2 linked regions of the Flocculibacter collagenilyticus genome follow. The protein of the gene in region 1 purifies or fractionates together with the protein of each later gene. This does not show direct contact. Links are inferred from orthologs where the notes say so. Each region holds a gene or a part of one and is shown in the gene's direction. Other genes may lie near its edges.

What was found.
Region 2: the proteins of dsbC (region 1) and HUU81_RS14195 purify together in Escherichia coli (affinity purification with mass spectrometry, with the first as the bait; 2 studies listed by BioGRID). This does not show direct contact. The link is inferred for Flocculibacter collagenilyticus from one-to-one orthologs.

The regions. Positions count from the first base shown.
Region 1 is NZ_CP059888.1:3,029,219-3,033,823, reverse strand. The notes cover bases 59-2,851. They hold dsbC (bifunctional protein-disulfide isomerase/oxidoreductase DsbC), read left to right. Parts: upstream 59-994; coding sequence 995-1,708; downstream 1,709-2,851. Other genes in these bases: recJ (single-stranded-DNA-specific exonuclease RecJ), read left to right, coding at 1,835-2,851; fldB (flavodoxin FldB), read right to left, coding at 59-461. Also shown: more of fldB, read right to left, coding at 1-58; more of recJ, read left to right, coding at 2,852-3,580. UniProt on the Escherichia coli protein: Acts as a disulfide isomerase, interacting with incorrectly folded proteins to correct non-native disulfide bonds.
Region 2 is NZ_CP059888.1:3,186,328-3,203,817, forward strand. What follows is about bases 7,655-10,443. They hold HUU81_RS14195 (FKBP-type peptidyl-prolyl cis-trans isomerase), read left to right. Parts: upstream 7,655-8,700; coding sequence 8,701-9,186; downstream 9,187-10,443. Other genes in these bases: ygfZ (tRNA-modifying protein YgfZ), read left to right, coding at 7,675-8,673; HUU81_RS14200 (methyl-accepting chemotaxis protein), read left to right, coding at 9,360-10,443. In the rest of the region: lepA (translation elongation factor 4), read right to left, coding at 1-1,423; HUU81_RS14155 (SoxR reducing system RseC family protein), read right to left, coding at 1,636-2,133; HUU81_RS14160 (MucB/RseB C-terminal domain-containing protein), read right to left, coding at 2,159-3,226; HUU81_RS14165 (sigma-E factor negative regulatory protein), read right to left, coding at 3,226-3,933; RNA polymerase sigma factor RpoE, read right to left, coding at 4,048-4,626; nadB (L-aspartate oxidase), read left to right, coding at 4,941-6,599; HUU81_RS14180 (protein YgfX), read right to left, coding at 6,668-7,195; HUU81_RS14185 (FAD assembly factor SdhE), read right to left, coding at 7,263-7,514; more of HUU81_RS14200, read left to right, coding at 10,444-10,997; HUU81_RS14205 (hypothetical protein), read right to left, coding at 11,095-11,490; HUU81_RS14210 (hypothetical protein), read right to left, coding at 11,800-12,234; HUU81_RS14215 (hypothetical protein), read right to left, coding at 12,340-13,077; HUU81_RS14220 (serine hydrolase domain-containing protein), read right to left, coding at 13,314-14,717; HUU81_RS14225 (N-acetyltransferase), read right to left, coding at 15,131-15,529; HUU81_RS14230 (OmpA family protein), read right to left, coding at 16,041-17,246; metH (methionine synthase), read right to left, coding at 17,356-17,490. UniProt on the Escherichia coli protein: Folding helper with both chaperone and peptidyl-prolyl cis-trans isomerase (PPIase) activities. Chaperone activity prevents aggregation of unfolded or partially folded proteins and promotes their correct folding.

The DNA.
Region 1 (4,605 bases):
TACTGACATTCGTCGTCTAGCGCTAAGCCAACAAAGTGAGTGTTATCATTCGTTAAGGCTTTTGAGGCTTCAAATTCGTAGCCTTCATTTGGCCAATACCCAATGACTTTAGCGCCGACTTCAGTTACAGCATCGTGCAGCATACCGAGTGCATCTTGAAACCATTCACTATATCCTTCTTGGTCGCCCATGCCGTATAACGCAACAATTTTATTAGATAATTGCAAAGTGTTAATGTCTTCCCACTTTGACTCCCAATCTTCTTGAAGCTCACCAAAATCCCAAGTCGAAATACCGAAAATAACTAGGTCATATTCTTCGCAGTTTTTTAATGGTTCATCTTTTATGTTGTGTAATGAAACGACATCTTGCTCTAAAAACTGGTTAATTGCTGCTTGAAGTTTTTCAGCTGCCATTTCCGTATAACAGGTGGTTGAGCCGTAAAAAAGACCTATTTTCATCTAATAAAATACCTACGGATGATGATTTCAATAGTGCCGGATTTTAGCAGATGTTAAAGTGCTTAAATAGCTCTTATCACACCTAGTGATCATTCTGTTTTTGGATAACTGGCCTTTATAGAAAATTTAACCTGCGGCTAATTTATCTCTCTCGGCTTGTCGCTAGTTGTAGCCATATTAATTAAGAGATAATTTAGCTGAGTTCATGTTGACCCATTGCATAATTTCAGTGTACTAAGACCTTTCCAACACAAGTTGAAACTCATGTTACTAAAGAAAGATAAAAACCTGTTCATGCTTAATATTCTCTTAAAGGGTGGCTGAGCAAGCGACATAATTAATCAGAAAGCTGGCTTGTTGCTACATCCTTTTGTAGTATTGCATCTCGATTAGGATTTCTACTGAACTGTTAATGAAATTTGTGGGCAACAGTTTGGGTCTAATAGATAGCAAGTACTAGCTAGGCAAGTATTAGCTCAATAGCTATTTTTGACGCGTAGTTTTAAACTAACAATTACGATTAAGCGAGATTTATGAACAACTTATTAAAATTATTTGGACTGTTATCACTGGTTTATGCCAGTTCAACATTTGCTGTTGAAGTGGAAAAAGATGGTGCCATTAAGCAGCAATTTTTAAAATTGGGTTTAAATGTAAAAGCAATTTCTCCAAGTCCAATTAAAGGGTTGATGCAGGTAGTTACTGACCGTGGTATTTTTTATAGCTCACAAAATGGAAAATATTTAGTACACGGTAAAATGTTTGATCTTGATAACGGCGTTGCTAACTTAACGGAACAAGCGATGGCAGGCATCCGTTTAGATCAAATTAAAGAAACAGCGGGCACTACTATCGACTTTAAAGCAAAAGACGAGAAGTATCAGATTACTATTTTCACTGATATCACCTGTGGATATTGCCGTAAATTACACAATCAAATGAGTGCCTATAATGACTTGGGTATTAGTGTGCGTTATTTAGCATTTCCACGAGGTGGATTAAACAGCCCCTCGTTTGAAGATTTAGAGTCAGTATGGTGTGCAGACGATAAGCAAAAAGCAATGACTGATGCTAAAGCGGGTAACTCGGTACAACGTGCTAAGTGTAGTTCGCCAGTAGCGGCACATTATGATTTAGGTGCGCAGTTTGGCGTAACAGGAACACCTGCTATTGTATTAAGCGATGGCAATATGATCCCTGGATATCAACCACCTGAACGTTTAATTGAAGTGCTTAAAGCAATGTAATTGCTAAGCAATTTAATTAGTTAGATACGGCAGCTTTTAGCTGCCGTTTTCTGTTTGTTGTTAGAGTATATTTTAAACTGCAACAAGCACCCGTGTTTGCTTAATCACCAAAAATAAAAGAATAGTATGCCAATTCAGATAAAGCGCAGACCTGCCGTTAATCAGCATAATTTACCTAAGGATATTCCCGACTTTTTACAGCAAATTTATGCTGCTCGTGGAATTACTGAGCCTCAAGAACTTGAAAACGGTGCCAAATACCTTGCCAATTTTCAGGATATGCATGGATTAGACGAGGCTACAGCTCTCTTAATCGAAGCGCTGGAAAAACAACATAAAGTAGTGATTGTTGGCGACTTTGATGCTGATGGTGCAACCAGTACGGCATTATTAATGCGCGGTTTACCGATGTTTGGTCTAACTAATGTCGATTTTATGGTGCCTAACCGCTTTGATTTTGGCTATGGTTTAAGCCCAGAAATGGCAGAGCAAGTAGTTAACGCTGGCGCTGATTTATTGATCACGGTTGATAATGGTATTTCGTGCCACCAAGGTGTGGCACTAGCAAAATCTGCAGGTGTTAAGGTATTAATTACGGATCACCATTTGCCGGGCGCAACATTGCCAGATGCTGACGCGATAGTTAACCCTAATCAACCCAACTGTAAGTTTGCGAGTAAAAACTTAGCCGGTGTTGGTGTTGCCTTTTATGTGCTGGTTGCTTTGCGCGCAAAATTGCGAAGCATGGACTTTTTCAATCAACAAAATGTCGCTGAGCCCAACATTGCTAATTTACTTGATTTAGTTGCGCTGGGTACCGTTGCCGATGTAGTTGAGCTTGATGGAAATAACCGAATTTTGGTGTATCAAGGGTTGCAACGAATTCGTAAGGGGCAATGCTGTGTAGGCATTAAGGCGCTAATAGATATTGCTAACCGTCACCATACAAAATTACATGAAAGCGATTTTGGTTTTGCGCTTGGCCCAAGGTTAAACGCAGCGGGTCGCTTGGATGATATGTCATTAGGTATTACATGTTTAATTACTGATGATATGAGCCAAGCCAGAAGAATTGCAGACGAATTAGATACGCTTAATAAAACTCGCCGTGAAATAGAGCAAGGCATGCAAGCTGAAGCTGAAAAAGTAATTGCGAAGCTGCCATTACAGGAAGGCATTGTGCCCGACGCAATCACGTTATTTCAAGATGACTGGCATCAGGGAGTGATTGGTATAGTGGCTGGACGAATAAAAGAAAAGTATCACCGTCCCGTTATAGCTTTTGCTTGCAGTGATAATGAGAACCAAGCAATGGATACTGAGCTAAAAGGTTCTGCGCGTTCAATTACCGGTATTCATATTCGAGATATGCTCGATGAAGTTAATACACGCTTTCCTAACCTCATTATTAAGTTTGGCGGTCATGCTGCGGCAGCAGGATTGTCAATTCAAAAAGATAAACTTGCTGAATTTACTCATGCATTTGAACAAGTGATTAGCGAGCACATGAGTGATGAACAACGCACAGGCAGTATTTTAACTGATGGTGCTTTACCACCCAATTTAATGACGCTGGATGTGGCTAATACACTTAAACACGCGGGCCCTTGGGGGCAAGCATTCCCAGAGCCGATATTTGACGATTTCTTTACCGTAATTCAGCAACGCATTGTGGGTGAAAAACATTTAAAGCTTGTGTTAGAGCATGCATCAGGGCATTACTTCGACGCTATTCATTTTAATTGTGACCTAGCAGTGTGGCCAGATCTCACCATAAAGTCGGTTCATGTCGTCTATGCACTAGATATCAATGAATTTCGCGATAAATTGAATTTACAGCTAATGGTCAAAGAGATCCAAATAACTCATTAAGATGGTATTAAAAGTCGCGGTTGTCTTTGTTACAATGCGCGGTTCGATAAAAGCTAATATATAGGTTGTGCAACGTGTTTGAATTGAACCCTATCCAAACGTTAATAAAAGATATTCGTGCCCGTACCGATGTACTTCGGGGGTATCTTTGACTTTGATGTCAAAGTTGAGCGTTTAGAAGAAGTATCGCGTGAATTGGAAAATCCAGATGTTTGGAATGAGCCAGGAAAAGCGCAAGCATTAGGTAAAGAAAAGTCATCTTTAGAGCTGATTGTTAACACAATCGAAGAACTAAAAAGTGGCTGCGATGACGTTGAAGGGCTAGTGGAACTGGCGGTTGAAGCTGAAGATCAAGAAACATTTGATGAAGCGCAGGGTGAAGCTGACGAATTAGTCGCAAAACTTGAAACGTTAGAATTTCGTCGTATGTTTTCAGGCTCACAAGATGCAAATGATGCTTATATCGATATTCAAGCTGGGTCAGGTGGTACAGAAGCACAGGACTGGGCAAGCATGTTGCAACGTATGTATCTACGTTGGGGGGAGGCCAAAGGCTTTAAAACAGAACTAATTGAAGAGTCGGATGGTGATGTTGCAGGTATTAAAAGTGCCACTATTCGGTTTTCAGGTGAATATGCATTTGGCTGGCTGCGTACAGAAACAGGCGTACACCGTTTAGTAAGAAAATCTCCTTTTGATTCAAGTAATCGTCGTCATACTTCTTTCGCGTCAGTTTTTGCGTACCCTGAAATTGATGACTCAATTGAAATTGAGATTAACCCAGCTGATTTAAGAATTGATACTTACCGTGCATCTGGCGCTGGTGGGCAGCACGTAAACCGAACTGATTCAGCGGTACGTATTACACACTTACCAACTAATACGGTGGTGCAATGCCAAAACGACCGTTCACAGCATAAGAATAAAGACCAAGCAATGAAGCAGTTAAAAGCGAAGTTGTATGAGTTGGAAATGCAAAAGCAAAATGCTGAAAAACAAGCGTTAGAAGATACCAAGTCGGATAT
Region 2 (17,490 bases), 160 kb from region 1 along the record:
AACGCTTAAAGTTATAGTCTAATGATGCAAAGCCACGGCTGGTTGACTTCAGTCGGTCGAAGAAATCCATTACCACTTCTACCATCGGCAACTCGTACGTCAATGCAACCTGATTACCGTGATATGACATATTCGTTTGCACGCCGCGTTTTTCAACACATAAAGTAATAACGTTACCTAGGTATTCTTGTGGCACAAGGATATGTGCTTCAACAATTGGCTCACGAATTTGCTCAATATTATTAAGCGGTGGTAAATCTGATGGGTTATCAATCGTAACCTCTTCACCACTGGTTAATGCTATTTGATAATTTACCGTTGGTGCAGTGGTGATTAAGTCTAGATCATATTCACGCTCTAAACGCTCTTGGATGATCTCCATGTGAAGCATACCCAAGAAGCCACAGCGGAAACCAAGACCTAGAGCTGTTGAGCTTTCTGGCTCATAAAACAATGACGCATCGTTCAGACTTAGTTTTGCTAAGGCGTCACGGAAGTTTTCATAATCGTCAGAGCTAACAGGGAATAAACCAGCATAAACTTGTGGCTTAATACGTTGGAAGCCTGGTAGTGGTGCTTCAGCGGGTGCGCGCTGTAATGTTAAAGTGTCACCTACTGGTGCCCCTTTAATTTCTTTAATGCCCGCAATAACAAAACCTACTTCGCCCGTACTTAATATGCCAGTGTCAGTTTGTTTTGGTGTAAAAATACCTACTTTATCAACTAAGTGTGATTGCCCAGTCGACATCACCTTAATTTTTTCGCCCACTTTAAGCTGGCCATGTTTAATACGAACTAATGATACAACCCCTTGGTATGGGTCAAACCATGAATCGATGATTAACGCTTGCAGTGGCTGTTCGGGTTCACCAACCGGTGGCGGTACTTGTTTAACGATTGTTTCTAGTACGTCATGGATACCGATACCTGTTTTAGCGCTACATTGCACCGCATCGGTTGCATCAATCCCAACAATATCTTCAATTTCTTCAGATACACGATCAGGATCAGCCTGTGGTAAGTCTATTTTATTTAGGATAGGAATTACTTCCATGTCCATTTCAATGGCGGTGTAACAATTCGCTACGGTTTGCGCTTCAACACCTTGCCCTGCATCTACTACTAGTAATGCACCTTCACACGCGGACAGTGAGCGCGATACTTCATAAGTAAAGTCTACGTGTCCCGGCGTATCGATAAAGTTGAGCTGATAGGTTTCGCCGTCTTGAGCGGTATAATTTAGGGTTACACTTTGCGATTTAATGGTGATCCCACGCTCACGCTCAATATCCATAGAATCAAGCACCTGAGATTGCATTTCTCGCTCTGAAAGGCCACCGCATTCTTGGATAAGACGATCAGATAAGGTGGATTTACCGTGATCAATGTGTGCAATTATTGAAAAGTTGCGTATGTTTTTCATAGGAAATGATTCTTAACTACTGTTCTAAACGAAAGTTGCTTTAAACGTACAAGCGATAAGCTAAACGTGTAAAGGGCATTTAATCGCGCAATTTTACTAGACTTTGCGATCAATACCAAACTGAATCCGCAATCAATTGAAATTAACTTAACATTGTTCCCGTTTTGCTGGGGAAAGATAGAGTGTGTGGGCGCTTAATATCAGTGTTTCTATCACACTTCTTTAATAGGAATATGTTCAGGTAAGATTTGCAACAACGTGACTTGATAGTCACTCGCATTTGTACCGTTTTTTATCCACCAGCGAGCAAACGCAAACCCCATTGTCCCTCCAGCGAATAACCCTAAAATGGTTAGCCATTCAGCATCAATAAGCAAACGCTGAGCAGTAAAATCAACTACAACCGCTGCTAAAATAGCTAATACTAACGGCAACATATAGACCATTAACGAGCCAGTAACGATCGTATTTTCAGGAATACCTATTTTCACTTGTTGACCAACGTTAGCCTGTTTGACAGAAGCTACACTTACCACATTTTTTCGCTTACTAAACGCTTTAGCCACCGTGCTAGTACCACAATTTTCTTCTACATGGCAGGCGCTGCAAGTCGTTTTAATTTGGGTTTCAACCCAAAAAATATAGTTCGCGTCAGAACCTTTATCGGCTAAAGGCTCTACAGCAACAATAACACCTTGCTCTTCAATCATAATTTTCCAGTTAAATGAGTATCGTTTATTTGTGTGAAACTGACTGGGCAATCAACTGAGCAGTTTTGGCAGGAATACGACCAACTACAGACACATCATATACTTGGTTTCGATGATTATATAGCGTGATTGCACCTTTAGTTAATACTGAATTTGACGATCCTGACAAGGGGCGCTGTATAAACACTGAAAAATCTATCAGTCCATCGCTAAACATATAATAATCTGATGCTTCCCGGGTGAGTGAAAGCTGGTGCTTATCTGACTTAATCACTTTAAACCCTGAAGGTAGCCAACCAAAACGCCAATTGTTAATCTTAATCTCGCTATTTTTCACCACATCAACATCTAGCGATGTTGACGCCTGTTGGCTTGTAGCTGAAACAGGTGGAGTGATCACCTCAGGCAAAGTTGCGGCACTTAACTTGATAAGTTCAGGGTGTGGTTGCTCAGTTACTGTAATATGGGTAAGCTGAATTTGCTCTAATTCTTCACCACTATCATTCACATAAGCGGCTTTGAGTAACATGCCTGAACGTACGTCTAACCACAATTTAAAGTTATATAGATGTTTATCGTTAGCAATAATTCGGATTAATTGCGCTTCTCTTCCAGCAATACGTTTTTTGCCTGCTAAAACAAAACTATAGTGTTGTTTTAAATTGCTAATATCCGTAAATAAAATTTCTGGAATAGGACCGCGAATAACACCAGAATTGATTGAGTAAGGAGGCTGTTGAGGATCAAAGTAAGTAACCACCTTATCACGCCTAACAATATCTTGCCCCGCACCATTTAATAAACTTAAGTGCTCTAGCTCTACCCCTTGATGAATACCATGCAACCAACGATAAGGCTCACCTTTTTTGTTAAAAATAACAATAAATGAGGCATCAAAATTTAAATTGTGCAAAGCATAATTCAATTTTTGCAAAAGTTGTTCCGCGGTAACAGGCTCCGATGCAGATTGGCTGGCATCGTTAATAGTGATCACACTAGAGGAAGAAGGAGGCTGGTGAGTGGCGTCAATGCTATCCTGCCCGATGCTTGGACAAGATAGCAACAAGATGAACAATACTACTAAACTTCTCATTAGTTATTTACTTGGTTATCCCCGTTACGAAGACTGTCATCGTCTTGGCTTTGATTGCTCGATGCGTCTTCAACCGAAGTTGACACTGGCTTTAATCGAATTTGACGTTGGTGATCTAATATTAATGCATTGATACGCTGTTGATCAGCCGATATTGTGTTGCGCTGTTGGTTCGACGTAGTCGATAAACTAACAGGAGAAGCAAAACCATCTAACGGCTTTGTCACAAACACCGGTAACGGGCTTGTATCATCAACGCCATTATCAGAATATTGTTGAACACCAATAACAGAAACCATTGCTACTGTTGCAGCAATCGCTAGCTGTGAACTATAACGAAAAGCAGGAATGCTTAGTAAACCACTTAGGCTTGCTCCACCTGCTTTTTGCTTAATCTTGTTAACCCACTGAGTAACTCTTGAAGGCGACGTTTCAACTTCTGTAGCTACAGGCTGATGAGGAGCTTCAAACTCTAAAGCAGCTTCAATGCGTTCTGCCAGCCCCAGATCAATGTTGCTAGCCACTTCCTTGCGTAACACATCACTTGCTAAATGATAACGAGCCCATGTGGCGCGCTTTTCTTCACTGAATTCATTAGCTGCATGCGAATTATCTGGAGAATGACTATCAAGAAAAGTGCTAATTTCCTGTTCAGTCGCTTCATTATCCATCACAACAGAAGTTAATTCATGTTGTTTCATAACCATACTCAATTCCTACCGTATTTACATATACTTGATATATGTTTGTAAAACTGTTGCTAATTACTTAATTAAGCTTTTAGTTAATCTGCATTATGTTTGCTTTTATTTACTAAATACCTAATTACTTATTAGAGGCTTAATGTTGTTATCAATTGCTTCACGCGCTCTAAAAATACGAGAGCGAACCGTGCCTACGGGGCAACCTACTACTTCAGCAATTTCATCGTAACTTAATCCATCTATCTCCCTTAACGTAATCGCAGAGCGCAAATCATCAGGCAAAGACTCAATGGTGGAAAATACCACTCGTTTAATTTCATCCGTCAAAACCAAACTTTCTGGTGAAGCGTTTTCGCGTAACGCGCTTGCACCATCATAAACTTCAGCCTCGTCTGCATCTATATCACTTGAAGGCGGCTTCCGCCCTTGAGCAACAAGATAATTTTTTGCGCTGTTAACCGCTATGCGATATAACCACGTGTAAAAAGCGCTTTCTCCACGAAAGTTGGGTAAGGCTCTATATGCCTTAATAAACGCTTCTTGCACTACATCTGCAACATCTCCATGGCTAGAAACATAACGTGACACTAAACTCGCCACTTTATGTTGGTATTTTCTAACCAATAAATTAAACGCGTTTTTATCACCCTGCTGGACGCGTTTTATAATTTCAAAATCAATTTCTTGCTCGCTCATTCGAGCCTGAACTCCCAAATATCCGTTATACTTCTCGAATAGTGACTCTGTTTCCAGATTAAAAAAGAAAAGTACCCTAACAAAAATGCGTTACTACATACTGAAAAATAAAAACCTGATAGTAACCGTGTTCTCTTTTGCTCAATCTGGATTGGGCAAGCGTACAATCTCAGACTAGCAAATTTGTAAAAAGTTCTTACAAATTACAAAATAAATACAAATTAATTAAAATAGTGTGTTTTAACAGTCTAAATCAGAAAGTAAAAAATGCTATTATTTAGACTTATCTTCCTGAATTGCGAATGATTATATCGATGAATGAGCATATTGAACACTTTTGTGATGTATTAATAATAGGCAGCGGTGCAGCAGGCTTAACCCTTGCATTACAGATTGCCGAGCAAGCAAAAGTTGCGGTTTTAAGTAAAGGCCCGTTAAAAGAAGGGTCAACATTGTACGCCCAAGGTGGTATTGCTGCGGTTTTTGATGAAAACGATAGCATCGAGTCACATGTTAAAGACACATTGCAGGCAGGTGCAGGATTATGTGATAACGCAGCGGTCACGTTTACTGCCAAACAAGCGAAGTCGTCGATGGAATGGCTTATTGAACAAGGTGTACCATTCGACCAATTTGAAGATAAAAAAGGCAATAAAAAGTACCACCTTACTCGCGAAGGTGGCCATAGCCATCGTCGTATTTTGCATGCTGCCGATGCAACAGGTAAAGCAGTACAAACATCACTAGTAGAACAAGTTAAAAAACACCCTAATATCACGTTGTTCGAACGTTATAATGCTATTGATCTAATCACCTCTAAAAAACTCAAAACGATAGATGCAAATGCCGCTATTCCTAACGGAAATAAAGTACATGGCGCCTATGTATGGAACCGCAACCGAGAAATGGTTGAAGTAATACGAGCCAAAAGTGTGGCTTTAGCGACAGGTGGCGCAAGTAAAGTGTACTTATACACCAGCAATCCAGACGTGGCCAGCGGTGACGGCATTGCTATGGCGTGGCGTGCAGGTTGCCGTGTAGCAAATATGGAATTTAACCAATTTCACCCAACATCACTTTATCATCCCGATGCCCCCAACTTTTTGATCACCGAGGCAATGCGAGGTGAAGGCGCTTTTTTAAAGCGCCCTGATGGCACGCGCTTTATGAGTGAGTTTGACGAACGCGCTGAATTAGCACCGCGAGACATTGTTGCTCGAGCAATCGATTATGAGATGAAACGGTTAGGCGTGCAGTGCGTGTATTTAGACATTAGTCACAAACCAAAAGACTTTATAATTGAGCACTTTCCAACTATTTATGCTAAATGCTTGAGTGTAGGAATAGATATCACAAAAGAAGCAATTCCCGTTGTACCCGCTGCTCATTATACCTGTGGCGGTGTGATGACCGACAACCACGGTAAAACCGACATCGATAACTTATATGCCATTGGCGAAGTTGCTTACACTGGACTACACGGTGCTAACCGTATGGCCAGTAACTCATTGCTTGAATGTGTGGTATATGCACGCTCAGCAGCTGAACATATTACACAGCACCTAACGTCTCATACCGCCAATGTATCTATTCCTGCATGGGATGAAAGCCAAGTGACCAATTCAGATGAAGAAGTTGTTATCACCCATAACTGGCACGAACTAAGAATGTTTATGTGGGACTATGTTGGCATTGTAAGAACAACAAAACGGTTAGAACGCGCTTATCGCCGTATCGAGCTACTAACTCAAGAAATTGAAGAATATTATAGCCACTTCCATGTCAGTAATAACTTGCTGGAACTCAGAAACCTAGTGCAAGTGGCTGAGTTGATTGTTCGCTGCGCGATGGCAAGAAAAGAAAGTCGTGGTTTACATTACAACTTAGATTACCCTAATACATTGCCTAACAGTCAGCCTACCGTACTGATCCCCGCTAATGAATTAAGTAATAATAAGCTAAGTACTAATTAACCATCAATATCTTAGCCTCATCAGCACAGTACAGATAATCTAGTGCAGATAATCAGTCCCATGCATTGTCACTTACTGTGCTGATGGCGCCGAGAAAGAATTAGTCGACACAGTTTACGGTAGTGCTGCTCGTCTATCGAGTCTTGGAAAACCAACCAGTGGCGGGTGTAAATAATCACCCCAAAACGTCTTTTCCAGTAACTTAAAAAGTGATGATATATAGTTGAAAAACGGCTTCCTGTTGCATGCGCTATTGAATGCTCATGTAATGCATCTGCGTTTTGATATCTCAATAAACAAAATACATCACTCACCACACAGTTTCGGTTTAACTGCCCTATCTCTATATCATCACCACGTATCAGCTTAATTTGTCCATCTTGTGATAGAGCAATTTTATTGACTGTACTCGTCTGATTAATCACCTTGCACTCTAAAAAAGCGAGTATCAATATACAAAGGGTAATACACAGCATGAGCGAAATATTGTAGACAACACCTAAAGTAAGCAAACTTAGTACACATAAATAACAATAAATACGTGTAAACCAACGCTGATAATTAGAAGGCTTAAGAATTAATGTAAAACGTTCCATGTTTTATATTGCGTTATTGAAAAAGAAAGCATGTTCCGACTAAACACGCTTTCACTTTCTGCACACTCTACACTTTCACTCGTTTAAGAATTAACGAAACCATATATTGGTGTTCCGCATTATCGCTTTTACCATGGCCCATAAACCATGCAAATAAGTCAGGATCATCACACTCTAATAAGTTTTGAAATTTTACTTTATCTTGCTCAGATAAATCATCATAGGCTTCATCAACAAATGGCATAAACAGTACATCTAACTCTAACATACCTCGTCTGCATGCCCATTTTAATCGTGACTTATTCGTTAACTCGCTCATTAATTTTGCTACCTAAAAGTACCGCTATCACACTAATAATAAATTTAGTATGCAGCATAAGGTTGGATAGAAGTTTTATGGCAGCTATACTAGCATGAACCTTGAGGTTTCTGAAATCGTCCCCACTTGAATTAAATTCACTAAAAAACCGATAAAGTTTATGTCTACTTCACAGCCAACAACTCATTGCTTAACCACTCAATCGATTACTCAAGACAATCTTACCCAAGCACAACAGCTTGCGATAATGCCATTAAATGACTACGGCATAATAAGCTTAATTGGCGAAGACAATAAATCATACCTGCAAGGACAAGTTACCTGCGACTTAACAGAGTTAACGGAACAGAATGCCATTCGCGGTGCGCATTGCGACGCAAAAGGAAAAATGTGGTCTACCTTTCATTTATTTCAGCGCAATGAGGAAGTATTGCTACTTTCGCATCAGGACGAACACGCCAGTACCCTGCCAGAATTAAAAAAATTCGGTGTCTTTTCAAAATCAACCATCGAAAATGCAACGGCACATTTTGCTATTTTTGGGATTTCAGGCACAGACGCAGGTAATTGGCTAAAACAGACGACGCAAATCGATCTATCGGCACAAAATAGCGCGACTAATAACGAAAGCAATATAACTGCGATTAAACTATCTGAAGAGCGATTCATATTGCTACTAGCGCAAGCAGAAGCTGAAGAGTTCATGACTGAGCACCAATCTTTTTTATACTCGCCGGAATATTGGCAGTATTTAAGTATTATGGACGGTGAACCGCACTTAACTGCCCCACTTATTAATGAATACGTTCCGCAAGCGTTAAACCAGCAAGCGTTAAACGCCATTAGCTTTACCAAAGGGTGCTACATTGGGCAAGAAATGGTAGCCCGTATGAAGTTTTTGGGTAAAAACAAACGCGCAACCTATATACTTAAAGGAAGTTCTGATATTTTGCCAGTATCAGGTGACTCTATAGAGTATCAATTGGGTGAAAACTGGCGTCGCGCAGGCGTCATTGTAAACGCAGTCAGTTTTCTTGATAACCTTTATTTATTGGCTGTGCTTCCCAACGATGTGGAAGTAAGCACCGTATTTAGATTAAAAGAACAACCAGAAACACAACTTTCACTTATCCCTCTTCCTTATTCTCTTGCTGAATAACGACGTGGTTAACTAACAGGAAAAAGAATGAACATTAGTAAAGATAAAGTCGTCACAATGCACTACTCGGTAATGGACAAAGAAGAAAACGTTATCGACAGTTCTCATGATCATGAGCCACTAGCCTTCATCCAAGGGCAACAGTTTTTAATTCCAGGCTTAGAGAATGCGTTAGAAGGTCATAAAGCAGGTGACACATTTAGCGTTAATGTTGATGCAAAAGAAGCGTATGGCGAACGCCACGACGGGTTTGTACAAACAGTTGATAAAAACATGTTTGGTGAAAACGAAATCGAAGTAGGCATGCAATTTAGAGCTACTACTGACGACGGCGAACAAACCGTTATCGTTGTTGACGTGCAAGACGATAAAATTACGGTTGATGGCAATCACCCACTAGCTGGCGTTGACTTAGTATTTGACGTAGAAATTATCGATGTACGCGATGCAACGGCTGAAGAACTACAGCACGGTCATGTACACGGTGAAGGCGGTTGTGGACACCACCACTAACGCTGGATAGCTTTTAAAGTTCATCGGGATGAGTATAACGCCCGTTGAACTTTTTAAGTGTGTTTACGCAATCTAATTGATTGAAAAATATATTGATGTAAGTTTGCAATCTAGACATATTCATATAACTTAAAGTAAGCCGTCGAATTTTTTTGATAGGACTCTCTGAGTTTATGAAGCATTTTTTTAGTGCACTAAGTCTAAAATGGAAGCTGCAAATTGGGTTTATGGCCATTGCCATGATCACCACAATATACAATCGGTGGATTGCCTCTAATGAGTTGCAACAAATGATTGCAACAGCGAAACAATCCAACCTCCCAACTGCATTCATCCAAACGCTCGAACAGCAATACACTCACTTTGTACAATATGCTGTGTTCGACGCCTTAATTCAATTTACCCTCCAATTTATCGTGATTGCCGTTATCGCACGGTTATTTGTCGAACCAATTATCGAGTTAATAGAGTCCTTAAAAGCTGTTGAAGCAGGCGACCTCACCCAAGGGGTAAAAGTGCATTCCAAAGACGAGTTTGGCGAGCTTGAAAGCCATTTCAATGTAATGCTTAATCAGCTTAGTCGTATATTATCCAGTGTTGAAAAAAGCTCTATTCACATGAGTCAGTCAGCCTTTCAAATTGCAGAAGTCTCCCACGAAATAGAAAATATTAGCCAATCGGAACAAGCAAAATCTAATGAGGTGATTAGCGCTACCTCGCAACTGCATGAAAGCGCACAAAGCGTATTAAGCTATGCCGAACAAACCGCAGAAAAAGCAAAAGAAACCGTGGATAAGTCACAACAGGGCAAAGAAAGTTTGTCGCAAAGTATTGCGCAAATGGATCAAATCTCCAGCAATATTCAGCTAACATCAGGACAAATCAATGAGCTTGTTGAATCTACCGCAACCATTAACGAAATATTAAGTGCCATTAAACAAATTGCCGAACAAACTAACTTACTCGCGCTAAACGCCGCTATTGAGGCTGCAAGAGCCGGCGATCAAGGCAGAGGTTTTGCTGTAGTGGCAGACGAAGTAAGGCAGCTTTCTATACGCACACATCAGTCAGCCGAGCAAGTATCTGACATCGTATCTAGCCTCACAACCAAAGTGGATGGCGCAGAAAAGTCGATGAACGCGCTAGTTGAACAAGTTTCAAATAGTCGCACGCAAATTTATCACACAGAAGATATCATCAATACCATGCAACATGATGTAAGCCAAACCGCATCACTTAATGAACAAATAACAGGTGCGTGCGACGACCAAATGAGCACATTTGCCACTTTGCAACAATCGCATACCTCACTATTCAACACGCTAAAAGAAAATAGCGCTAAAGTTGCCAATACAGCAAGCATCAGCGATTCCTTATTCGAGCTGACTGAAAATCTTAAAAATCAAATGGCGGGTTTAAAGTTTATTAATCAAGAAGAAGACGAAGATAAAGACTTTGAAGATACCAATCAGCGCCGCGCCAAACGCGTAAAAAGCCATAAGCTTGTTACCGTGGAGGTTAATGGGAATAAGTACGAAGGGCTAAGCCAAGACTTAAGCGACTCTGGCATTCGTATTCTAGTGCAAGGACATGTGCCAGAAAATGCTGAAGTAATCATTGGTATTAAACCGCCTAGCAATAATTTGCAAGAATACCGAAAACAACAAGCACTACAAATCAAAGCCCGTGCTGCATGGCAAAATGAAACAGATGACAATAAAACCCTAGCTGGATTTATGTTTTTAGATTTAACGGAAGCTCAGAAAAAAGGACTAGCCGACTGCATCGCATTCTTTAGCGCACAATCCTAAGCTGCTTAATGGAACATGTTAGTAGCAAAACACTAAAGCTCTGCTACTAAGAGATTAAAGCTTATTGAATTAAAGCTTGTATCGTTACGTTTTCAACTTACTGCGCATCTTGTTTAGAATATGAATCCCAAGACCAAGGACTTAATTCAAATACCTTATCTGAATACACTCGCCCTTTATTACACACGTTATCATGGCCAACAATGCGTAATGGCAGCTTATTTGAGTAAGACTTCTCAATCAGCTCGTATTGATATTTAACAACTGGAGAGTCTAAATCCAAATGCCAAATTAAACTGTCTTCATCAATCACACAGTTTTCAAAACTTGAATTATCTTTCATTACATCCATTCTGAAGTAAATAGACGTATCACCGTTATCACCCGATCTAGTGATTATCTGACTAACCGTACCATACACATCATTTGCTGCATTTCCTTGATAAGGAAGTATCGCGCTAGCCAGTATTAACAAAGCCCCTGTTAGTTTCATTTTCTCTATTCCTTTTAATGAGAGAATTAATATGCTTCCATTTAGTAGTGATACTACGACTCAAAACAGAAAGTAAAACAGCGTTGTTTTTATCACCTTTATAAAAAATAAACAATAACTTAGTTAAGCTAACCATCATTAATATGCGGTGCACTCATAGTTGCGGTAAGAAAGAGAAATTCCTTAATCAAAACAAAGCGACCGTATAGATATATGAAAAATACACCACCTTGTTGGTTACTCAAACAGCTTAACCACTTAAAAGTAGCTAAAAGCATTGTTATGGTTATTTGATTAGGGAAGGTATATTTAGGTTTTATCTGCACTAAGTAGCTCAATCAAAAAGCTAATTTCACGCTCAAGAAAAGCTTCCGAACTTTCAGCACAGGAATAGGCCTCCAAAACACAGTTGGTTGCCTGTAAAAATACTTCTGTTTTGAGCGACTGTTCATTCATAACAATATTTAACGCTTCGGAGATATAGTTTAAACTCAGAAAATACTCATACATACCAATATGAATCAATTCTTTTATCCGAGGTTCGTCATCAACGAGGCTATCATCACCTTCAACAAGTAATATTTCTAAATAAGAAAACACTTCCTCTAAAATTTCGTACTGATACTTTTCTTGACAGCCACTAATGAACTTAAAAAGCACTAGCTTTCGTTGATCATCATTTAGACTTTCAATCAACGCTTTTAATTCAGATGTTTTACCTGCACTTAAAACCCAATTATTCATAGTTCAATTGTAAAATTTAGCGTTTAAGAATTATTTAAAATATTTGCTACGTACAAATACAAACTAGCTGTTTTATGCTCACACTATAGTGCATAGTTAAATTAGTTATATAGAAAAATATATAACACCGTCAATTATAGCAGCATCGGCACTTTGTTTTTTGTGCATACCATTATTTAGCTTGATAAAACCTTTGGCAGATACAGGTAATCCATGTTTTTTGCCTGTTAATAGCCCATTACTTATTTTTGAATAACTTACATACTCATTTGAAAATGTACTACCTGCTCTCGGCGCTGGATCATGTAAAATTAGCTGTTCACTTGTTGAGCCTACTAAACTCACCCAATGACCGCCAATTCGCATATACTCATTTCTTTTTCCGTTATATTTATACCAACCTACATTTATCCAAGCAGCTGACTTATTTGTAATAAATGATTGGATTTTATCTATGTTGGGTTGCTTTATCCCAAGAGAATATTTTTTAGGGTGTTTACGCCAACCCTCATATTCCAGTTTTTTATATCCACCAAACAACTCATTTGATATTTTGGCTACTCCCTTCAAAACACCTGATGTGCCAGTTCCATTTTTCAAACTTGTATTCATATAAGCTTTAGATGCTAGCTTATGAATTAAAGCTTCCTGTTTATCTTTAGCACCCTTTAACCATACGAGCGAATTTGAAACAGATACAGGTGCACAGTATTGCTGGCCATTGCCACTATGCCCTCCAATTATATTGGTTTGCGTAAAGTCAGGTATTTCATTGATGTATAAGGTATTTGCAAAACAAATACTTTGAATAAAACAGCCTGCAATTAATAATAATTTTTTCATTGATACCACTCAAACTAGGCATTCACCTAACATCCCACTTATGCTTTAGAAAAACGCATCTAGGGCACGACTCTACAAAGCAGCACGCCACTGAAGGTTAATAACGAATGTTGGATTATATTACTGAATACCAACACCACCGAATTTAATGATTTAGTTGTTACATGAAAAGCCATAACAAAGCATGCAAAGTACTACTACATTTAATGGCTTATCCATTTCCGTTGTATGCAATGTTATTGCACCGCACTACAAATTGTAGCTTTGTCTTTAACACTTTTTGTTAATCTATGATCACATGCACGCGTAAGATTGCTCTTTGCTGTAGTTGATTCGTTAAACCTATCACTAATAAAGGCAAACAAGTGTAGTGATTTATCAGCAAGACCAGACCATAGTAACTCATAAGCTATTGCCGTCATTTTCTGCTCATCTAAATCATAGTTGTCTGTTTTTAACTCCCTCAATACTTTTTCGAAATTTCCCGAGTTGATGCTGTTCGTTAGTGCCAGTGACACATCTCGTTTTCGGTTTGGAACAGTCCGATTAAATAAAGCAGAGGCAACATCCAACATTAACTGTTGTTTAAGTGAATAGCTCATGCCAGTATTGCTCAATAAGATAATGCTGTGCTTTGCGTCAATAAATCGCATCATCATGGAACTGTAGCCATCTATTTTACCGTCATACATGTGGACGTTAGCCTGAATAGATTGATTAATTGGCACAACACCCACTCGCCAACTATAAGGCGATTCGGGATTGAATAACTGCTTTTTACTTTCTTTGTTTATTAGTTTGTTGCCATATAACGCCATGTCAAAACGATAAAGATCTTCAGCATTACTAAAAATCGCAGCACCTGCACCGAACAATGTCATATTTTTATCTGCAAGTACCTCATAGCCACCATCACCACTCCATTGATACGCCTTCACTACGTCAGCACTTTGCTGGCTGCCTACTGCCACGCCAGAATGTGTCATATTCAAAGGTTCAAAAATACTCTTGCGAACATTTTCTGAAAAAGGAACCCCCGTCACTTTTTCAATGATTTTCCCCAGTAAAAAATACCCTGGATTGGAGTAAAGGTAGTCAGCTCCCGGTTCAAACGTGATAGGTAACTTAGCAATGATTTCAATAAACTGTTGCTCTGTCGTTGAGCTGTGAAAATCGCTATTAAACCATCCGTCAATGGTAAAATGGTTCGGTATCCCAGAGGTATGACTAAGTAAGTGATGTATGGTTATTTGCTTGCCTGTCGTGTTGTTAAATTCTGGAAAATAATCTGCCAAGGTATGACTCAACGATAACTTTTCCTGCTCTTTAAGCATAAGAATCATTGTGGCGGTAATTGGTTTACTTAGCGAAGCAAGTTGAAAAGCGCTACTATTGGTAATTGGTTTACGCTCTGCTCGGTTTGCAAAGCCGTAGGCTTTTTCAAATATTTTCCGACCAGACTTAGACACTAATATTACCCCTTCAAAAGCGCCATTAGATACATAGTTATCTACAATCTGTTCTACTATTTGAGTGTCTGTCTTAGCTGGTTTAACTGAGTTCGATATTGCCTCTTTTGCAAACAACTCCGAAGATGCTAGAAAACATAGTATTAAAATTCCTATTCTTATGTTTTTCAAAACTTAGCTCTCCTGTCTGTATTTAATGGTATAACAACTGAAATGGCCTATCTCCGTTAGCGGTATCAATTTAGCCAAACTTATTTTTAGTATTCATGGTGTTGCTGAGCATTGCAAGTGTAACATTGGAGTGAAAGCCTACGCTGGCTTTCATTCTTAAGAGAAACACTATGCAGCTAGGTCATATAATTAATCGCAATGCGGGAGCAAAACCAACGGTAAGTTTTTCTGCTTGAGTGTCCCTTCTTGAATAAACTACCTTGAATAAACTGCCTTGATTGAACTGAATTGTTATAGCGGGCATGGCTACATAAGAAATACAACTAAATCCCATTAATTAGAAACAAAAATAGCGCCTGGGCATTCCTTTACGGTTAACACCTCAAACTTTACCAAGCCCGCATGTTCACTTGCTAACCTTTTGCAGAAAAAGATTCATGGTAAGTAACTATACCTCGAGGCCAGCTCCCTTGAATTAACAAAGCTTGAAAGTATTCTGGTGGCACATCGGGAAGCACCAAACTCTCTCTAGGATTGAAACCAAAACGACGGTAGTAGTGAGAATCGCCAAGCAATACACAACCGCTGGCGTTAATGTTATTTAACTCTTGAATAGCTGCATTCATCAGCTTTGAGCCAATACCTTTATTCTGATCACAAGGAAGAACTGAGATTGGCCCCAAGCCATACCAGCTATCAGCGCCATCTGAAATAGTAACGGGCGAAAGCGCCACATGACCAAGGATATTGCCCTCGTCTTCGGCCACTAGAGAAATGGATAACGCACCTGATTCACGAAGCGCCTTTACAATGAACTGCTCCGTATGTTAGGTGTGTGGCGCTTCAAGAAACGCAGCAATAATAAGCTCATGGATGTGTTGAACATCATTTTGCTGTTCTCTACGGATACTAATATTCAATTAAATATTTCCTTAAAGGTCGTCACGGTAAAGCGCATTAATAGCACAGCTCGGGCTTTACCACGCTAGCCAAGCATATTTGGCGTACATAAAACGTTTGACAGTGAAAGGTTATAAAAAGTGTATTTACTACATTTACTGAGAAGTTATTAGATAGTACCCACTTTTTAAAATGATATAGCAGATAAAACATACTAAATAAAGCGAGTAGTAGATAGATGCTCTAGTGCGATAACCTAAAATTTATTAGGAGTGTGGTTAATCCTGTGCAATCAATACAGCACTGTCACTTTTATGATTTTTTAACAATTAACTATTAATAAAATGACGTTATAAAAAGAGCTAAATACTCGTATTTAGCTCTTTAAGGTAAGGTTGTAGCAGGTGCGTTTAATAACCTAAATTATTTATTAGGTCTAAGTACTTTTTCGCGCTTGGTTGCCGTCATGCGTGCTTCAATCCGGCGATTAGCACGGTGCGCTGCTTCTGTATTACCCTCTTTAAGCAGTTGCGTTTCGCCATACCCTTTCCATGTTACTCGCGAAGCATCAATTTGATAATCTTCAATCAAAATTTGTGCTACGTTCTTGGCACGGCGTTCAGATAGATTTTGGTTATAGTCTTCTTTTCCAGGGGCTGATGCATGCCCTTCAATTTCCACTTTTTCTTCAGGAAATTTCTTCATAAATGCTGCAACTTCTGCAACTTCATCTCGAAATTGCGGACGTACTACATCACTTTCAGTTTCAAATAATACTTTTACTTTAAAACGTACTGGTACATCTTGATAAACCGTACAGCCTTTACCATCTACTAACTCAGTTTTCGGTGTGTCTGGACATTGATCGTCCTGATCTGCCACGCCGTCTCTATCTGTATCTAACGGCTGATTAGCAGCGCCTCTTAATTTACAACCAAATGAGTTTACTGTTTCGCCCCACGGAGTGTCTGGACACTTATCGTTTTCGTCTAACACACCATCGCGATCCGAATCCGCTTTCTTTACTATTTCGTTACGGTGATCAGGCTTAGTTGGCCTTATGATTGGTTTTTTAGCGTTACCACCAAAGTGATAAAGTACGCTGGCAACTAGCTGCACATCACTACTGCCGCCACCAATTTCTTTTAGTAGACCCGCTTCTAATTGATATGAAAAATGATCATTTAATTTTGCGCGCATTCCCGCACCAAGTTTTGCCGCCGTGTCGCTTACATTTCTTGTTGCGTAATCAACATCTATATGATGTAGGCCACCAACTAAATAGAGAGGGCCGTTATTTAAAAATCGTAATGCATCAATGCCATACATTCCGGCATCTTGAGCGTTGTCAGTGCCTTTAACATCTAACTCCATGTCTTGAATTGAAAAGCGCACTTCCCAAGGCTGAGAGTAACGATACCCCGTTGAAAGCTGCCATAGATTTCCGCTTTCAAATCCAACATCTGGTTGTGCAAAAGTGCGGTCATCATCAGGATTAAATAGACCAAAGCCTAACCCTACATTCCATTGATTAGCTATTTGTTTTGATAAATCTACTGGTGCAGCGTGTAGCGTTGCAGAAGATAAAGTGGCTAGCATTAACCCCGTTATTATTTTTCGTTGCTTCATGTCATCCCCTTTTTATTTATTAATTTATACTCAAAGCTATTGAAGATGTAGCTAGGTAGATACAGTATAAAGGAATATAATCAAATTACGATTTAACTTATTAAAAATGTTACATATTTAGATTGGGTGCTAACCATTTCTCAGCGTCTTGCTGTGACCAATGTTTACGTTTTGCATAATCGAGCATTTGGTCATGCTTTATTTTTGCCACTGCAAAATATTTTGCATCTGGGTGTGAAAAGTA